DNA from 3 places in the Thermoanaerobacterium sp. PSU-2 genome. Region 3 is predicted to be linked to each of the others. Evidence: riboswitches for the same ligand, from Rfam matches in the RefSeq annotation. Region 3 holds a riboswitch; each other region holds the start of a gene.
The links. A riboswitch is a leader RNA that binds a small molecule or an ion and turns the genes downstream of it on or off. The one in region 3 is predicted to bind S-adenosylmethionine.

Region 1 (3,287 bases), on a different contig from region 3:
ATTGTATATAAGACATGTGGTGATGAGTCAGAAGAGATATTAGAAACAGAGATAAATGATGTAATTGAGAAGGCTTCTTTATTTGACATGGCGTTTTTATCAAATGTGTTAGAGAAATTGATAGATCTTCAGGGAAAAATAAGATATGCTCAATCTCCAAGAATAATGCTGGAGATAACATTGCTTAAGCTTATAAATCCGGAAATCTCACCTGATATGGACAGTATTTTAGATAGACTAAGTATGTTGGAAAATGTGATTAAAAATGGAAAAGTAATGCCATCTGTAGAGAAGGATATTGTCGCTGATGATAAAACTTTAAAATCTGAGAGGGCTTTTGATGATGTAGTGGTAAAAAAAGAAGCGAAAAAAACTGATGATATAGTTGATAAAGTAGATAAGAGCATTGAGATAAATGTGAATGAAGTTTTCAAAAAACTATTAAGCATGATAAAGAAAGACAGACCGATGATTTTTTCTTTTTTAAGCTTAGGCAAACCGTATTTGAAAGATGGCAATTTTGTGATAGAATATCCAAAGGAGCATGTGTTTTACAAAGAAGAGCTTAATAAAATCGAAAATAAAGATTACATCAAAGATGCTATTAAAAGACTGACAGGTAATGATTACAACATAGTTTTTGCTACAGAAGAAAAAAATGAAGATGAACAGTTAATTGAGGCAGTAAGAAAATATTTTGGCGATGTAGAAATAATAGATTGATTAATCACTACTGAGTCAAAATTAGCATATAAATAAGAGAGAATACAAAATTAATTAGGAGGTATTTGGATGGCTAAAGGAGGATTTCCTGGCGGTTTCAACATGAATAACATGATAAAGCAAGCGCAGCAGATGCAGGAGCAAATGAAGAAAATGCAGGAGGAGCTTGAAAACAAGACGGTTGAGGAGTCTGCAGGCGGTGGAGCTGTAAAGGTAGTGGCAAATGGCAGAAAGGAGCTTATAAGCATAAAGATCGATCCGGATGTCGTTGACAAAGACGATGTAGAGATGCTGGAGGATCTTGTATTGGCTGCAGTAAATCAAGCTTTAAGAAGTGCTGAAAAGATGATTGCAGAAGAGATGGGAAAAATAACAGGAGGTTTCAACATACCTGGCTTGTTCTGAGGTGAATTAATTAATGAACGTATATTCGAGGTCATTGTCAAGGCTTATTGATGAATTATCAAGACTTCCCGGCATTGGACGCAAGACAGCTCAGAGGCTGGCGTTTTACATCTTAGATATGCCTTTAGACGATGTTGTTAACTTGTCTAATGCTATTTTAGAGGCAAAGAACAATTTAAGATACTGTAAAAAGTGCTATAACTTTACTGACAGTGAGCTTTGCAGTATATGCAGTGATGAGACGAGGGATACACATACCATATGTGTAGTTTCCGATCCCAAAGATGTAGTAGCGATGGAAAAGACGAGGGAATATCGAGGCTTATACCATGTACTTCACGGTGCAATATCGCCTATGGATGGAATAGGTCCAGAGGATATAAAGATAAAAGAGCTGTTGGAGAGGATAAAAGATGCTGAAATCAATGAAATAATATTAGCTACAAATCCAGACATAGAAGGCGAGGCAACTGCAATGTACATCGCAAAGCTTATAAAACCTTTTGGAATAAAGGTGACAAGAATTGCACATGGTGTACCGGTAGGCGGTGACCTCGAATACACAGATTCTGTAACACTGTCAAGGGCTTTAGAAGGCAGAAGGGAAATGTAAGTGATCGAAATTGAATCTTTTAACTAAAAGGTACTATGTTGATGTAAGAAAATGTGGAAAAGATAAAAAATCTAAAAATATGTATTGATTCTTAGCGTATAAAGTGATAATATAAATATCAACAAATTTAAAAGAGAATATTGAAGGCCTCTTATCAAGAGTGGTGGAGGGACTGGCCCGATGAAACCCGGCAACCGGCATTTATATGCGTTTGGTGCCAAATCCTGCAGGGAAAACCTGAGAGATGAGAGGAGTGGCGTATTTTGGCCCTCTTCTCATTGAAGAGGGCCAAAAATTTTTAGGAGGTATGCCACATGGAATTTAAGATTGGATTGTTGGGATTTGGAACAGTAGGAAGCGGAGTCTATAAAATAGTCGCATCAAGAAAACAGCATATAAAACAAAAAACGGGGTTTTATCCCGAAATAAAAAAAATACTAGTGAAGCATCCTGATAAGCCGAGAAATGTTAATGGTGTAGATGAAATACTAACAACTGATGCTAACGAAATCTTGTGTGATAGCGAAATAAGTGCAATAATTGAAGTAATGGGAGGAATTGATCCTGCTTACGAGTACGTAAAAAAGGCGATAATTTCTAAAAAACATGTAATTACTGCAAACAAAGAGTTAATAGCAAAATATGGAGACGAGCTTAGAAAAATGGCAGATGAAAATGGTGTATTTTTGAAATTTGAAGCAAGTGTCGCTGGAGCAATCCCCATTATACATCAAATTGAGAGGCTCAAAATAACCGATGAAATAAATTTCGTAGGAGGGATAATAAACGGTACTACAAACTACATATTGACGCAAATAACAGAAAAGGGAATGAAATATGATGAAGCACTTTTATCAGCTCAAAAAAGAGGTTATGCTGAAAGCAATCCGGATTACGATATAAAAGGATTCGATGCTTTGTATAAGCTTGTGATTCTTATAAAAAAAGCATTCGATGCTGATGTTTCTGCTAATTCAATATTGAGATATGGTATAAATGAAATAAAAAATGACGATATATATTATGCTGAAAAATTGGGATACAAGATTAAACCATTTGCATGGGCTAAATACGAGAAAGGAAACGTCTATGCGAGTGTAGAGCCTATATTGATAGAAGATAGCAACATTTTAGCAAGTGTTGGTGATGTAAACAATGCTGTTATACTGAGAGGAGACAGTTTTAAAGAGCTAATTTTTATTGGAAAAGGTGCAGGACAAATGCCTACAGGTGATTCGGTTGTTGCAGATTTAATAGATATACTATTGAATTATGATATAAAAACGAATCATACGTCTAAACGCATTTCAGTTTTTAATGGTAGTTTTACAGATGTATTTTATATAAAACTTAAACCATTTTACAAGTTTAATATAAAAAATATTTTAAAATTTTTTACTGATAATGGCGCTTCGTTTAATGAGTCTGTTTATGATGGAAATACTTTTGCGGCTGTTTTCAAGCTTTTTGATAATGATATAAACAGGTTTATAGAAAGTTTAGAAAACAAAAAAATGTGTACAATAGAAAGTCTCTTCAAAGTGTT
Region 2 (3,287 bases), on a different contig from region 3:
ATTCTTTTCAAATTCTGCTTTACAACTTTTCGAACAGAAAAAATATTCCTTTCCATTGAATGTTGTTTTAGCTGCAGCATTATCCTCTTTAACATCCATTCCACACACTGGATCCTTAGCCATTTTCCACACCTCCTTTGATACGTTATACCTATACCGGGTATGTTTATATGATATCATTTAATTACACAAAAGTCAATCGGAATATGTATATTTATGTGTTTCTATTATTAATTTAAATATTATTGTCATATATATTATATTAAACAAATATATAGTAAATTATTTTAAAAATAACAAAAGCCCTCTTCTATTGTGAAGAGAGCTCTATAATAATTATTCTGCTGCTTTTTTAAGTGCTTGGTCAAGGTCATACAATATGTCGTCGATGTCTTCTATGCCTATTGAAAGTCTTATTTGGTCAGGGGTTACACCTGCTAATGACAATTCTTCTTCGCTTAATTGCGAATGTGTCGTGCTTGCTGGATGAATTACCAAAGACTTTGCGTCACCAACATTAGCCAGCAATGAGAATAATTCAAGGCTGTTTATGAATTTGATTCCAGCATTTATTCCACCTTTTATTCCAAATGTCAATATCGCTCCTGCACCCTTCGGCAGGTATTTCTTTGCAAGCTCATGGTATTTATTTTCTTTAAGCCCAGGATAGTTTACCCACGTCACATTTGGATTGCTTGCTAAGAATTCTGCTACCTTTTGTGCATTTTCTACATGTCTTTGAACTCTTAATGACAAAGTCTCTAGTCCTTGTAAAAATAAAAATGCATTGAAGGGGCTTAAAGATGCACCAGTGTCTCTTAAAAGCTGTACCCTTAATTTTGTAATATATGCGGCCGGTCCAAATGATTCAACATATTTAATTCCATGATAGCTTGGATCTGGCTCTACAAATTCATGGAACCTTCCACTTCCTGCCCAATCAAATTTTCCTGAATCTACTATTACTCCGCCTATTGATGTTCCGTGTCCTCCTATAAATTTTGTCGCTGAATGTACTACTATATCTGCCCCGTATTCAAACGGGCGGAAGAGATATGGTGTTGCAAATGTGTTGTCTACAATTAGCGGTATTTTATTCTCATGCGCTATTTTTGCTATAGCCTCGAAATCAGGTATATTTATCCCGGGATTTCCTATTGTCTCTATATACAATGCCTTTGTTCTGTCTGTTATTGCTTTTCTGAAATTTTCTGGATCATCTGGATCTACAAATGTCGTTTTAATGCCAAGTTTAGGCAATGTTAAAGCGAAAAGATTGTATGTTCCTCCGTATAATGTGCTGGCAGATACTATTTCATCACCTGCACCTGCTATATTTAAAATCGAGTATGTTATAGCAGCAGAGCCTGATGCTGTCGCAACAGCACCAACACCACCTTCTAAGGCTGCTATTCTCTTTTCAAATACATCATTGGTGGGATTCATGATTCTTGTATAAATATTACCTGGTTCTTTAAGGCTAAATAAAGAAGCGGCATGTTCAGTATCTTTAAATATATATGACGATGTTTGATAAATTGGCACTGCCACTGCACCTGTAGTTGGATCTGGTTCTTGCCCCGCATGTACCTGCAATGTGTCAAATTTTAACTTTCTTTCTTCACTCATCTAAATCTCTCCTCTTCACAGTTTTAGTTTAAGGAATTTAAAATGTTATTCTTATAATTCACCTCTTTTCTTATTTTTAGAATATTAAAAGCCCTCTTCGATGTAGAAGAGGGCTAAGTTTGCGCCGCTCCTCTCATCTCTCAGGTTTCCCTGCAGGATTTGGCACCAGACGCATTATATATGCCGGTTGCCGGGTTTCATCGGGCCAGTCCCTCCACCACTCTTGATAAGAGGTTTCATATTCTATTTTATTTTTATTTATATTAACACTTTAAATCATTAATGTCAATAGGATTTCTTGGACATTTCTCAGATTGAAATTTAAAATCTATATAAATTTTCACTAAAATACCTATCAGATCTATCAGGAAATACTACAACTATATTTTTTGATTCCTTTTGCTTATTAGCCTGTTTTATAGCCGCAGCAAAGGCAGCGCCCGACGATGATCCTACAAATAATCCTTCTCTTTTTGCAAGTTCCTTAACATAATAAAAGGCTTCATCATCAGTTACCTTTTCGACATCATCTATTAAGCTTACATCCATAGTATCAGGTATAAAATCATTACCTATGCCCTCTATTTTGTAGCACTTTACTAAATCTCCTCCACCAATTATTGAACCAACAGGATCAGCAAGCACGCCTTTTACTTTAGGATTTTTCTCTTTTAAATACCTAACTACACCTGTGAACGTTCCACCAGTACCTGCTCCAGCAATAAACACATCTACTTTTCCATCCAAAGCATCATATATCTCTTGTCCTGTTGTTTCATAATGAGCCTTTACATTTGCCATATTTTTAAACTGGTTTGGAATATATGAGTCCTTAATATCCTTTGCTAATTCATATGCTTTATCCATCGCTCCTTTCATTCCAAGCTCTTTAGGCGTATTTACTATTTCAGCACCTAAAGCTTTCATTAATATCTGTTTCTCTACTGAAAATTTAGTTGGTACAACAAATATGACTTTATAACCTTTATTCAATGCTGCGAGTGCAAGGCCAATGCCCGTATTCCCTGCAGTAGGCTCTATTATAGTAGAACCTTTTTTTATTAATCCCTTATCTTCAGCATCTTTTATCATGTAATAGCACGTTCTATCTTTTACAGAACCACCAGGGTTCATGTTTTCTAGCTTGGCAAAGATATTTACATACGGAGGTATATCAAAATGAGTTATTTTTAGAAGTGGTGTCTTGCCAATTAAATCACTGATTCCCTCTGCATATTTCATGATTTCAACTCCTTATTGCATTTTTTAAATCCTCAATTAAATCCAGATAATTCTCAAGTCCAACTGATAATCTTACTAACTTATCGGTTATGCCGAGCTTCAATCTTTGTTCCTCTGGTATAGACGCATGTGTCATTTTTGCTGGATATGAAATTAGGCTTTCATATCCCCCGAGACTTTCTGCGAGTGTAATAAGTTTTACATTGTTTAATAATTTTAATGCCGTATCTTTGTTTTTTAACTCAAATGAAATCACGCCTCCAAAGCCATCCATCTGCTCTTTTGCAATATCGTATCCTGGATGTGTATGTAAACCAGGATAACAAACTTTTTCAACTTCAGGTTGTTCCAAAAGCCAATTTGCAATTTCTTTGGCGTTTTTCTCATGCCTTTCCATTCTAACGCTAAGTGTTTTT
Region 3 (3,287 bases):
GCTTTCTCTTCCCAAAAGCTTATCCTCTATCTGCTTTATCTTCTCATTATTGATTCCATCATTACCAGCAAAATCTTCTAAGAGAAAATCTATGATGTCTTTTGAGTTTTTGCCATAGACATCTTTAAGCTTAAGGAAATCGCATAGCTCAATTATCCTTTTGCCATACCACGCAATGTGTTCCAATTCTTTGTACCTGTCGCCTATGACTTTTTTCTCCGAGAAGTCCATTATAAAATCTGTGTTTAAAGCGTCTTTCAGTTTTTTTACGTCTTCATCTAAAAGCAGCGGATTGACTATTATTGTCTCTTTGTCCTTTATGTCCAGCGGAATTGTAGACACTATCAAGTCAATATCATCTCTATCTTTAAAGTCTTTAACTCTCAAGCTGGAAACTGTATCTACAATATTCAATTGTGGAAACATCTGAAGCTTAGATAGAAGCATCCTCGATGTCCCTATGCCGCTGGCACACACGACTAAAATATTGTGCCTTTTCATCATATCGCTTTTTCTTGCTATAGATGCGCCAAAATGCATCGCAATATAGCCAATTTCATCATCAGGCACATCAACATTAAGCTTGTCTTTAATCACATTTGCAATAGATATACATTTTTCAAATAAGCCGCTGTACCGTTCTTTTATGTCATTTATAAGCGGATTTCTAATCGCAAGACCCATGCGAAGTCTAAAGATAGTAGGCCTTAAGTGCGTCTTTAAACCGCTTAAAAGCATCGTATCGCCTTTAAGATCAGTGCCAAATTCATCTTCTGCAACGCTGACCATCTCATGCAGTATTTCATTTAACAACTCGTCATTTACGTCTTCGGTATTTGCCCTATACCTTGCTCCTTGTAGATGAATCGTTATATATCCGATTTCATCTTCTGGAATAGAAATATCGAATTCTTCCTCCAGAAACCTGGCAAGCATTTCTGCAAACTTATACTCATCTGACTTCCTAAGCTCATAGAGGCTTTCATTACCTATTTTTATCTTTTCGCCTTCTTTTATTCTTTTTAGCGCCAATGCCAGATGTACCGTAAGCCCCATGTAGGAGCTTTCTGCTAATTCGTAATCAAGGGATTTCTCCAATTTTTGTATAGCCTTCTCTATCTTTAAAACCGTATCGTAGTCTATAAGCCTGAGTAATCTATCATTTATGTCTTCACTAAGCTTGTTTATATTATTGTACCCTTTATTTAAAAACTCAATTAGGTCTTTTGTCTCCACATTGTCATACAGAAAATTTATTATGGCCCTTCTTATATTGCTTTCATCGCCTTTTACGTATATGCCAACACCAGGCTTAGTTACAATTGTAACATTTTGCTTGTTTAGCCACTTATCGATCTCTTTAATGTCATAGCTTATTGTTGCCGTAGTCACATTGTATTCTTTAGCGAAGTACTCAAGTTTTACAGGTTCTTTCATCTGCAAAAGCTCAGATAGTATCAACTTTCGCCTTTTATCAGCGTCAATGCTTGGCCTATAACCTATTACATCGAATTTGAATTTTTCGATATCATTATCAGTTCCTTCTAAAACTAGTACTCCATCGTCATTTTTAAGCTTCAAATTGTATTCTTTTATATATTCATTTATTGCATTTATTTCTCTGTAAACAGTCCTTTTGCTTAACTTGTACAAAACGACGATATCGTCCAAACTGGAAATTTCTTTTGAAAGAACCTTTTTGAAGATTTCTAATTGGCGCCTACTTAACTCTTTCATAGATATTTGTCCTTTCGTCTATGACAAATTATTAATAAGTTAACTTATCTTTCATCTTAATTATAATCAATTTATTGATTAAATCAACACAAACTTGTGAATACACTGTCAGATTTATTATGACAAAAATTTAATATTGTCGCATGAAAATTTTGCTTGACTTTTCAACATCCATCCTATATAATCATTTTAACAACTAAAAACGAAATTATTCTCTTATCTAGAGAGGTGGAGGGACTGGCCCGATGAAACCCGGCAACCGGCACGTATGTGCAATGGTGCCAATTCCTGCAGCGATTGCTGAGAGATGAGAGAGGACGAAACCTCTTTCATTGGAGGTTTTTTTTATTGCTTTTTTAAACTACATTTGTGAAAAGAAGGTGAAATGATTTGATCGAAATAAAAAACTTAAGCAAAGTTTACAACACAAACGGAAAAGAGGTAATAGCTTTAAAAGACATCAACTTAACTATACGTGATGGTGAAATTTACGGCATAATGGGTCTAAGCGGTGCCGGGAAATCATCATTGATAAGATGCATCAACATGTTGGAAAAACCTACATCTGGCAGCATACTTATAAACGGCGTAGAAATGACAAAGTTAAATTCAAAAGAACTGAGAAATATGAGAAAAAAGATTGGCATGATATTTCAGCATTTCAATCTTTTGATGAACTCTACAGTGTATGAGAACATAGCATTTCCTCTTAAGATCTCGAAAGTCAGCGATTCTGTCATAAAAAAACGCGTTGATGAATTGCTGGATGTAGTAGATTTAAAAGACAAAAAGTACGCATACCCTTCGCAGCTATCTGGTGGGCAAAAACAGAGGGTAGGCATTGCAAGAGCTTTAGCAAACAATCCAGACATAATTCTATCTGATGAGGCCACATCCGCTTTAGATCCTACTACGACAGAATCCATCTTAAATCTTTTAAAGGACATAAACAAACAATACGGAATTACAATCGTGGTAATAACGCACGAAATGTCTGTCATAAGAAATCTGTGCGACAAAGTGGCAGTTTTGGAAGACGGAATGATTATCGAGGAAGGAAATGTAATAGACATTTTTTCAAATCCTTCAACAGAAACATCTAAGAGATTTTTAAAAGATATGATAGCTGAACTTCCGCCAGACATATTGCTTGATGACGAAAATCCAAATGAGGAAATCTTGAGATTATCGTTTTTTGGCAGCAGCAGCAACCAGCCTGTCATATCCCACATGATAAAGAATTTCGATGTTGAAGTGAATATCATTTCCGGAAATATCGAAAGAGTGCAAAACTCACAAATAGGAAATCTCTTAATAAAAATAAGCGGTGAACAGAATTCCATAAAAAATGCTATAAAATTTTTAGAAAACAATGGTCTTAGAATAGAGGTGCTTAAAAATGGTATCATCTAACACATTGCAGTATCTGTTAAACTTGTGGCAGCTTATGGAAGAACCTCTTTGGGAATCTTTGTACATGGTGTTTTTCTCAACACTTTTCTCAGTAATAATAGGACTGCCTCTAGGCATAATACTTGTCATAACCGACC

Region 1: linked by a shared signal. The riboswitch ahead of BVF91_RS10130 (homoserine dehydrogenase) and the one ahead of BVF91_RS00740 (methionine ABC transporter ATP-binding protein) in region 3 are both predicted to bind S-adenosylmethionine.
Region 2: linked by a shared signal. The riboswitch ahead of BVF91_RS04180 (homocysteine synthase) and the one ahead of BVF91_RS00740 (methionine ABC transporter ATP-binding protein) in region 3 are both predicted to bind S-adenosylmethionine.

What each region holds. Positions count from the first base shown of each region.
Region 1 covers NZ_MSQD01000012.1:83,572-86,858, forward strand. Annotated here, with positions in the region: gene dnaX (DNA polymerase III subunit gamma/tau) at 1-723, shown strand, start outside; gene BVF91_RS10120 (YbaB/EbfC family nucleoid-associated protein) at 793-1,128, shown strand; gene recR (recombination mediator RecR) at 1,142-1,741, shown strand; SAM riboswitch class I at 1,890-1,992, shown strand; gene BVF91_RS10130 (homoserine dehydrogenase) at 2,056-3,287, shown strand, end outside.
Region 2 covers NZ_MSQD01000004.1:4,815-8,101, forward strand. Annotated here, with positions in the region: gene BVF91_RS04175 (YHS domain-containing protein) at 1-123, opposite strand, end outside; gene BVF91_RS04180 (homocysteine synthase) at 337-1,629, opposite strand; SAM riboswitch class I at 1,760-1,862, opposite strand; gene cysK (cysteine synthase A) at 1,951-2,871, opposite strand; gene BVF91_RS04190 (bifunctional cystathionine gamma-lyase/homocysteine desulfhydrase) at 2,876-3,287, opposite strand, start outside.
Region 3 covers NZ_MSQD01000001.1:124,964-128,250, forward strand. Annotated here, with positions in the region: gene BVF91_RS00735 (BglG family transcription antiterminator) at 1-1,737, opposite strand, end outside; SAM riboswitch class I at 1,951-2,051, shown strand; gene BVF91_RS00740 (methionine ABC transporter ATP-binding protein) at 2,128-3,150, shown strand; gene BVF91_RS00745 (methionine ABC transporter permease) at 3,137-3,287, shown strand, end outside.